3 regions of the Herpetosiphon sp. genome follow, and region 1 is predicted to be linked to each of the others. Evidence: riboswitches for the same ligand, from Rfam matches in the RefSeq annotation. Region 1 holds a riboswitch; each other region holds the start of a gene.
What was found. A riboswitch is a leader RNA that binds a small molecule or an ion and turns the genes downstream of it on or off. The one in region 1 is predicted to bind S-adenosylmethionine.

Region 1 (3,278 bases):
GCGATTCAAGGCATGGAAAATCGCTTCGCGTGGGCCAGCATAGCGCATTGGCGCAGGGAAAACGCCCAGCAATACGCGGTTGGCGGGGTAGTATTCACGCAGCAAGCGCTCGTAGGAACGCACGCGAGCTGGCGCTGGCACATCATCGCTTTTGGTTGTGCCAACTAATGGGTGCAACAACAAGCCATCGACGACTTCCAAGGCGCATTTTTGAATATATTCGTGAGCGCGGTGAACTGGGTTGCGGGTTTGAAAGCCTACGACCGTGCGCCAGCCAGCATCGCTGATCGATTGACGTACTTCTTGAGGGGTGCGTGGCAAGTGTGGGAATGCCCCTTGCTCAACTTGCAACAACCAAATCGCCCCGCCAACTCGCCAGCGTGGCGCAGCATACAACCGGGCCACGCCTGGGTGAGCGCCATCGGTTGTGCGATACACGTGTTGTGCTTCGTGTTCAACATCAACTGGGAAAATATCTTCAACTTCGAGCACCGCCAAAATCGTGCCTTGTTCATCAGTTAATGCAACCGGCTGATCGAGCACCAAATCGTAGGCTTGATCTTCGGTAATTGGCAAGGTAATCGGAATCGACCAGGGCAAGCCATTTTTGAGGTGCATCGTTTCGACGACCGCCTTATAATCGTGGCGATTCAAGAAACCAGTTAAGGGGCTATACGAACCAATCCCAATCATCAAGAGATCGGCGCGATGCGGCTCGTCGAGCACAATTCGTGGCAAATCTTGGGCCGATTGCAACAAATTTTCGCGTAAAAGGCCGCTAGGAATCCGATTGACCAACGTACCGCCGTGAGGCAAGATTAATGATGAAACAGCCATTGAAGCACACCCTCGAACATAGAATAGCAGCTAGCATAAAGTGGCACCTTTATGCTAATCAACATTGATTACACATAACATAACGAACAAATGGAATTTTAGATATGGAGTCCACACTCGGTTTTGTTAAAGCCAGCCCAGCGTCCGCTGCGTGGGTCACCGTTCACCGGGTGGCTTGTACAAGTGTGACATCCGAGGCTGGTGTAGCCTTGATCGAGCAATGGGTTATAGGGCACACCATTGGCATGGATGTAGCGCCAAATATCGCGCTCAGTCCACAAGGCTAAGGGGCAAATTTTAACCAGTTGATGTTTTTCATTCCAAGAAACCACTGGAGTATTTGCCCGCGTGCTGCTTTGGTCGCGACGCAGCGCGGTTAACCAAGCATCGTAGGGAGCCAGCACATCTTTGAGCGGCTCAACCTTGCGTAGTTTGCAGCACAAATCGGGGTTCGTGCCCCAAAGTTCGGGGCCGTGGGTAGCGGCTTGTTCAGCCACAGTTTGGCGTGGGCGTGAATATTGCACTGTAATACCATAATGCTTTTCAATTTGCTCAACCAAGGCGTAGGTTTCGCTGAACAGCAAGCCTGTGTCGAGCACCAGCACTGGCAAATTTGGCTCAAGTTTGAGCGCAATATCGAGCAACACCATGCCAGATGAACCGCCAAACGAACACGTCAGGGCTAGATTGGGAAAATAGTGATCGATCGCCCAACGCACAATTGCTTGAGGAGTTTGGCTCGTTAATTGAGTATCGAGTGCTGTCAGAGCCTCGCGGCTTGGCAGGGTTGCGTGCATGACCATAAAAAAACCTCATCTGTATATTGGGCAGACGAGGAGTAGAGATCGTGGCATGACTGTCACGGGCTACTGCTCATCTGTCAGACATCACTGTCGGAATTAGCACCTTAAACTTAACTGATCAGGTTAAGGATGGTTGCTGGGGCTTCGTCGGGCCGATCCCTCCGCCCCTCTGGATGAGTGCAACGGGTTTAGTTTTTTAAGCTGTGAGGAATATAACATACTTGATAAACAAAGTCAAGAATTATTCTATCGTAATTTAGTCAAGATTTGGAGTATACTTAATAACGGATGAGTTCAACGGGCGATTTAGCCCATTCTAATGGTCAATTTTAATTTGCCTAGCTCTCTAGCTAGCAACGATAGCAATCAAGGATAGTTAACTAAATGACTCAACAATATGCTTTGGCGACCCTCGGTGGTGGCTGTTTTTGGTGCTTAGAAGCGGTTTTTGATGATCTACAAGGAATCATCAGGGTTGAATCGGGCTATGCTGGTGGCCATGTTGCCAACCCAACCTACGAAGAAATTTGCGGCAAAAAAACTGGGCATGCCGAAGTTGTGCGCTTAACCTATGATCCCAGCGTGATCAATTTCAGCCAAATTTTGGATGTCTTTTTCACCATCCACGATCCAACCACGCTGAATCGGCAAGGCTACGATGTTGGGCCACAATATCGCTCGGCGATCTTTTATCACGATGCTGAGCAAAAAGCCGTGGCTGAGCAAACGATTGCGGCATTAAATGCCAGCGGTCAGTGGCCCGACCCAATTGTGACCGAAGTAACACCAATTAACAATTACTATGAAGCCGAAGATTATCACCAAGAATATTTTGCCCACAATCCCTTCCAACCCTATTGTATGGCGGTCGTCTCGCCCAAAGTCCAGAAGTTTCGCAAAGAATTTAGCAAGCAGCGAAAATCTTAACCCAACCCCGATTGGATTGGCACAGTCGAGTTATGGTATACTAGCTATAATTATGACACATTGTGTGTTATATAGCTAGATAGTAGTTTGATTTACATGGTTGGCCTACCCTTGAACGCTGACCCACCCCACTCCTGCTGAGTGAACGAGGGGCAAAGCCAACCATTTCAGTTAACGAGAATGTGCCATGCAGCAAGAAGACATCCGAATTCAGCGCACCTTGAAGGCGTTGCGTCAAGCCTTTATAGAATTAATTATTGAGCAAGGCTACGAAGCGGTGACCGTGCGAGCAATCATCCAACGCGCTAATGTTGGCAATAAGACCTTTTATCGTCATTATCCTGATAAAGAGGCGCTATTATATGCAGTTGTGGGTGAAATGTTGATCGAAGGTCAACAGTTTTTGATTCCACCCGATTCGACGGTCGCCGCTGAACAAAATACCTTGAATGCCTTTCGCTTTGCCAGCCAATATCGTGATGTTTTGCGGGTGTTGTTACGCAGCCCGATTGCCGAACAATTGCTTGGCCCCATGATCGAATTTGGTATTTCTGAGGGTGAGCGCTCGTTTGCTGGGCGTGGTTTGCCGACCGATCTAGTTTCTTATCATTTTGTGGCGAGCATGATGTCGTTGATGCGTTGGTGGTTTGAACGTGGCACCCAATATACGCCCGATGAAATGGCCGAATTTGTCAATAAACTGCTGATTCG
Region 2 (3,278 bases), on a different contig from region 1:
CGTGGCCGAAGCGTTGCAATTGTTTGGCTCATTTTATCCCCAAGCGCGGCCTTGGCAAAAAGTGATCGAAGAATGGGGCTTGGCCGAGCAAGCCAAAACCGCCTTTGCCAATCTTTCTGGCGGCCAAAAGCAACGCTTGTTTATTGCGCTTAGCCTAATCCACGACCCTGAAATTGTTTTTCTTGATGAATTGACGACTGGTCTCGATCCCCAAGCGCGGCGGATTACCTGGAATTTAATTCAAGATGTGCGCAAGCGTGGCAAAACCGTGATGTTAGTAACTCACTTTATGGAAGAAGTTGAGCGTTTATGCGACCGAATTGCCGTGATTGATCAAGGCACAGTGATTGCGCTCGATACGCCAGATCGTATGATTGCGGCCTATCAACATGATTTGCGCCAACAACCAGTGCCCAGCCGCGACTTGCCGCACCCCGAACGAGTAACTTTTGAAGATGTCTTTTTACGTTTGATCGGCCAGCCCGCCCATTAATTGCGTTTAACAGTTGATTGGCATGCCCTCACCCCCTGACCCCCTCTCCCGCACGCGAGGCGAGGGGGAACCCGCCCAGCAAGATGATTGGAACTCCCCTCGCCCGCCGCAGTGGGAGAGGGGCTGGGGTTGAGGGAACCCAATTACCTATTCAGGAGGAAGTATGCACGCTTTTTGGCAAATTGTACGAACTGAATTGCGCTTGATGGGGCGTGATCTGACCAACCTCAGTTTTATTGTCTTTTTTCCAGCGGTGATGGCCTTGGTTTTGGGATTACAAATGCCGGCTGGACCGAGCCAAACCGCCAATGCCTTGATGATGTTGGCGTTTGGCCCGATGATTTTTGGCATTATGGCGTTTCCGATGAGCTTGGTGAATTATCGTGAGCGTGGTATGTTGCGGCGCTTACAAATCACCCCAATCTCGCCGTTGCGCTATTTGTTGGCTCAAGCCTTGGTTGGCTTGTTGTTGGTATTGCTGGGTGGCTTGGTTGTTTTAATACTCAGCGTGGTAGTTTTAAAATTGCCGTTGCCTGCCAATCCACTTGGCTTGATTGCCAGCTTTTTGGTTGGATCAATCGCCTTTTCGGCCTTGGGAGCTTTGCTTGGCAGCCGGATTCGCAATACCCGCAGCATCCAAGTTGTGAGCATTTTGGTGTTTGGGGCAATGGCGGTGGTGCTGGTTTCGAGCACGACCGGCCAATCGGGCCTGCTTCAACAGATTGGCGCTTGGATACCTGCACGCCATTTGGTGCAATTAATCGAAGCAAATTGGTTGGGATCAAGTTTCAATATTTGGCCGAGTTTGGCCGTATTGGCGCTGTTGACCGTGGTCAGCCTTGGCTCGGCAACCAAATTATTTCGCTGGGAATAGACCATTAGCAAGCCCTAAACCCATTCCGATGCTAATCAGCTAGGAATGGGTTTTTGGTTGTTTAGCAAGATTGTTAAGTAACTTGAAATTGATTCTTGACAATTCTGTTTAACTATGTTATAAATAGCGCATACAAATAAATATCACTTGCGTAACTCATCCAGAGGGGTGGAGGGATCGGCCCTATGAAACCCCGGCAACCGCAGGCAGCAATGCTTGGACTGGTGCTAAGTCCGACAGAATCATTCTGGAAGATGAGGGGCGGCGCACAAACCTATCTTTCGATGGTTACTTACAGCCTCTCATCAACTGATGAGAGGTTTTTTGGTTCGTAGGCACTGAAGCCTATCGCAATGGCGCGAATCGGAACAACCGTAGCATTCGAAGATTATAAACAAGGAGTCCTGATCATGGCTGACGAAGTGAAATTCAACCGATTCGAAACCTTAGCGCTCCATGGTGGTCAAAAACCCGATCCAACCACTGGTTCGCGGGCTGTGCCAATTTACCAAACCACCTCGTATGCCTTTCGGGATACCGACCATGCTGCGGCGTTGTTCTCATTGGCCGAGCCTGGTAACATTTATACGCGGATTATGAACCCCACCAATGATGTGTTTGAGCAACGCTTGGCTTTGCTCGAAGGTGGGATTGGCGCTCTGGCACTGGCATCAGGCCAAGCCGCCGAAACCTTTGCAATTTTGAATGTCGCTGAAGCTGGCGATAACATTGTTTCAGCAACCAACTTGTATGGTGGCACTTACAACTTGTTCCACCACACCTTACCACGTTGGGGCGTGCAAACCCGCTTTGTTGATGCTAGCGATCCCGAAAACTTCCGCGCTGCGGTTGACGAACGCACCAAAGCTTTCTACTTGGAAAGCATTGGCAATCCTAAGTTGCAAATCCCTGATTTTGAAAAGATTGCCCAAATTGCCCATGAAGTTGGCGTGCCGTTGATTGTCGATAACACGGCTGCAACCCCATTCTTGTTGCGGCCAATCGAGCACGGCGCAGACATCGTTGTGCACTCAGCAACCAAATTTATTGGTGGCCACGGCACGACGATTGGTGGGGTGATTGTTGATGCAGGCAAGTTCGATTGGGCTGCCAGCGGTCGCTTTACCCAATACACCACGCCTGATCAATCGTATCACGGCTTGCGCTTTGCTGATTTGGGCGCACCAGCCTACATTCTCAAAGCTCGGGTGCAATTGTTGCGCGACTTTGGTTCATGTCTCAGCCCATTCAACTCGTTCTTGCTGTTGCAAGGCTTGGAAACTCTGCACTTGCGCTTGGAACGCCACGTGCAAAACGCTGCGGCTGTTGCTAAGTTCTTAACTGAACATAAGAATGTCGCATGGGTCAACTACCCAGGCTTGCCCGGCCACCCATCATATGAATTGGCGCAAAAGTATCTGCCTAAGGGTGCTGGTGCATTGGTTGGCTTCGGGCTTAAAGGTGGTTTGGCTGCTGGTCGGAGCTTTATCGACAAGTTGCAATTGTTCTCACACTTGGCCAACATTGGCGACTCGAAGTCGTTGGCAATTCACCCAGCGACTACGACCCACCAACAATTGACCGATGAAGAACGCTTGGCAACTGGTGTGACCGCCGATTACGTTCGCTTGTCAGTGGGTACTGAAGCCATCGACGATATTCTCGCCGATTTGGAACAAGCCCTTGCTTAATCGCTTAGTGTAGTGGTTTACGGGATTGTTGCTCATGCCCTCACCCCCTCTCCCGCCGAGCGAGGCGAGGAACCACCAAACCGGACTCCCCTCGCCCGCTTAGTGGGAGAGGGGCTGGGGGTGAGGGAACGCAGATATTTGGCAATCTGATGAACCATTACCAATCGTGCCAGCAGTGAGAGTGTGTTGACACTGCTGCATGTCAGGGAGTTGCGACCCT
Region 3 (3,278 bases), on a different contig from region 1:
CCATGATGTAATCGTAGGCAATTGATCCAGCTACAACAATCCGCACGAACAAACTCCTATATGAGAACGATACCGCTGCTATGCTACGTGGATAGCAGCGCTCACTGCAATTTATAGTGCGTCCGAATGACGCGGCTAACCTCGGCCAACAGGCCAAGCGCGTGATCGGCATGGCTTGGCTCGTGTTGAGCGAGACCATGCGCGATAGTTAATAACGAGCCATCAAGTATGCGACTGTTGAGAATATCGTGATCGAGTGCTTCACGTAATAATTCAGTCCATTCATTGACGACATCACTGACCTGAATTTCAGCCAGTTGGGCGGGATCACTGGGCAAACATTCCCAAATAATTGCCCCGCCATTTTCTAAATAATCATTAATGCCCTTGCCACAAGCTAGCAAATCTTGGCGTTGCTCTTTGCTGCACACCAACACCCGCATGCCGCTATTGATCAACAAAGGCCAATCGACAGCTGAACCAGTTGGAGCAATACCACAAGCAATTGGGCTATGTTGAATGGTTTCAGCCAGCAAACTATAGGCCTCAGCTTGGCTAATTGAGCTAAATGGGTGCGCTTGGGCATTCCAAAATGGCTCAATCAAACAGACCCAACCTTGGATATCGTGGATGCGCAATTCGCGAGCTAGCCAACCAATCCGTAAGTGTAAATGTTGTGTCAAGACCTCGCGCAAGCGTTGATCGGCCAATAAAGGGCGTTCTTGGTCATCGATAAGCGTCAAGCCCAAGCTCAACGGCCCATATAAACCAAAACCTAAGGCTTGCGGCAACAACTGGCGATCATTAAGCCATGGCGTATGATCAAGCAATTGTTCAACGCTGTCAACTGCCACATGACCAACCGTATTTTCGAGATAGGCCAATTGATGGGCTTCAAGCTGGCGTTCGAGCTGAGCTAGATCGAAGTGTGGGTCGCTGTTCAAGCCAGGAAAACCATGGGTGCTCAAACGCCATAAGGGCTGCGCAACAAAGGTTGGGGCAATCGGATAGCCCTGAGTCCAACGCATTTGGGCCGCCCATGCACTTGCCTGATTGGTATAGGGCAGATCAAATGGTGCGATCGCTTGACAGCGAAACTCACTTGCCAGCGTTGGCGGCATTGGCAGCCTCAACCATGGTTTGTAATTGTTCAGCAAAGGGCGGGTAGGCAATGCCTTGTTCGGTAATAATTGCTGTTACCAAATGCGCCGGAGTCACATCAAAAGCCGGATGCGCCACCTTAATGCCTGCTGCCGCAATTGCCTGTTGCCCAATATGGGTTACTTCTTGGGTTGAACGTTGTTCGATTGGAATTGCCGCGCCATCGGCGGTCTGCAAATCAATGGTCGATGTTGGCGCAGCAACATACAGTGGAATATTGTGCGCTTTGGCTAACACTGCCAGCCCATAAGTGCCGATTTTATTGGCAACATCGCCATTTGCCGCAATCCGATCCGAGCCAACGATAATACAATCAACCTGGCCTTGCTGCATAAAATAAGCAGCCATGTTATCGGTAATTAAGGTTAAATCGATGCCTGCCTGTTGCAATTCCCACGCGGTGAGTCGTGCGCCCTGCAAAAATGGCCGCGTTTCATCGACCCAAACATGAATTGGCTGCCCATCTTCATGGACTGCGCGAATTGGTGCGAGCGCCGTGCCATAGGCTGCCGTGGCTAAACCACCAGCGTTGCAGTGGGTCAGCACATTGCGCGATTGGGCCAAGAGTACTTTGCCATGCTGGCCGATTGCCCGACACATAGCCTCGTCTTGGTCGCGAATGGCCTCGGCTTCAGCCAATAAACGCTGACGTAATTGATCAACCTCAAGTGTGTGATTGGCTTGGGCTACGTCAAGCATGCGCTGAGTGGCCCAAGCTAGATTGATCGCCGTAGGCCGCGTGGCATCAAGCAGCGCTTTGGCTTTAGCTAGTTTTTCGAGTAATTTACTGCTGGTTTGGGCGGTGCTGCGTTGGGCGGCCAAGGCCATGCCATAGGCTGCCGTGATGCCGATTGCTGGAGCGCCTCGCACTTGCATTGAGCGAATCGCCTCGATCACGCTATTTAAATCCTCACAACGTACAATATCCAGCGTTGCTGGCAAAAGACGTTGGTCGATCAAACAGGGAACTTCATCCCACCAAACAGTTTTAAGTACGTCAGCCATTGGTTGCATTACACAAAAAAACCTCTCAGAGAGAGGCCCGCATGCTCAAACTCATCTATCAGGCCGAACCTGCAGGATTTGGCACCTTCCAAATAATGGGGTTGCCGGGCTTCGTCGGGCCAGTCCCTCTGCCCATCTCGATGAGAGATCGCTTATTCACTGATTTTCCACAGTTCGGTAGGCGATTATAGCATAGTCAATTGCTTGTGACAAATGGCTTTTAGCGCGGTTTGGGCAGGTTGCCCAAGTTGGCTCAGTTGCGATCAAGCCGAAAGATCGCTGCATCGGGATTGGCTCGTTGACATACGCGATCACGCAACAGTTCGGCGGCGACCACGCTATAGGTAATGCCATTGCCGCCATAGCCTAGCGCCAGCAAAATCCGTGGCTGATCGGGCAAATTGTCGATGTAGGGCAAGCCATCCTTGGTTTCGCCAAAGGTTCCAGCCCAGCGATAATCGACATGCAAGGGGATCTGCGGAAACAATTGATTAAAACGTTTAGTTAATTTGGCAGCCTTACGTTCGAGTAGGGCATCGCGCTTGGCAGGCAGATCAATCTGATCATCTTCGCCGCCAATAATGGCTCGGCCTTCGTTGGTGGTACGCAAGTAGACATATGGACGAGCGCTTTCCCAAATCAAGCATCGTTCATACCAGCCACTAAAATCGGTTAATGGCTCGCTTGCCAGTGCATAGCTACTGCGAAATTTCACCAACTTGGGCTTGATATAGTGTTGCGCTTCATAGCCCGCCGCCAAAATCAGATATTTGGCATGAATGCGATAGCCAGTTTCGGTGGTGACCGTTACACCGTCGCTGTTGCTTTGCCATTCTTTGGCAACCGTGCGATCAAAAATTTGTACGCCACGTTGCGCCGCCTGCTTGAAAAGTGCATGGGATAGTTGAAAGGCATCAACTTCGCCTGCACTGTAGGAATATAGCGCCGCCGGAGCGGTAAAACTAAACCGTTCGCCAATCGCGGCTTTGTCGAGCAAATCGAGTTTGAAGCCATGAGCTTGACGTAAGGCGAATTCTTGGCGCAATTGTTTGACATGCCAGCGACTACTAGCGAGATATAAACTGGTTTTGTATGAAAAATGGTCTGCTACA

Region 2: it holds a riboswitch for S-adenosylmethionine, as region 1 does, so the genes downstream of both, DEF47_RS17575 (homocysteine synthase) here and DEF47_RS20955 (phosphoadenylyl-sulfate reductase) in region 1, are expected to answer to the same signal.
Region 3: it holds a riboswitch for S-adenosylmethionine, as region 1 does, so the genes downstream of both, mtnA (S-methyl-5-thioribose-1-phosphate isomerase) here and DEF47_RS20955 (phosphoadenylyl-sulfate reductase) in region 1, are expected to answer to the same signal.

What each region holds. Positions count from the first base shown of each region.
Region 1 covers NZ_DOPT01000094.1:155,513-158,790, reverse strand. The annotation lists gene sat (sulfate adenylyltransferase) at 1-837, opposite strand, end outside; gene DEF47_RS20955 (phosphoadenylyl-sulfate reductase) at 936-1,640, opposite strand; SAM riboswitch class I at 1,708-1,820, opposite strand; gene msrA (peptide-methionine (S)-S-oxide reductase MsrA) at 2,025-2,567, shown strand; gene DEF47_RS20945 (TetR/AcrR family transcriptional regulator) at 2,755-3,278, shown strand, end outside.
Region 2 covers NZ_DOPT01000081.1:61,593-64,870, reverse strand. The annotation lists gene DEF47_RS17585 (ABC transporter ATP-binding protein) at 1-493, shown strand, start outside; gene DEF47_RS17580 (ABC transporter permease) at 657-1,367, shown strand; SAM riboswitch class I at 1,521-1,628, shown strand; gene DEF47_RS17575 (homocysteine synthase) at 1,778-3,058, shown strand.
Region 3 covers NZ_DOPT01000046.1:41,189-44,466, forward strand. The annotation lists gene DEF47_RS10750 (carbohydrate kinase family protein) at 1-46, opposite strand, end outside; gene DEF47_RS10755 (hypothetical protein) at 102-1,121, opposite strand; gene mtnA (S-methyl-5-thioribose-1-phosphate isomerase) at 1,099-2,166, opposite strand; SAM riboswitch class I at 2,215-2,313, opposite strand; gene DEF47_RS10765 (NAD(P)/FAD-dependent oxidoreductase) at 2,420-3,278, opposite strand, start outside.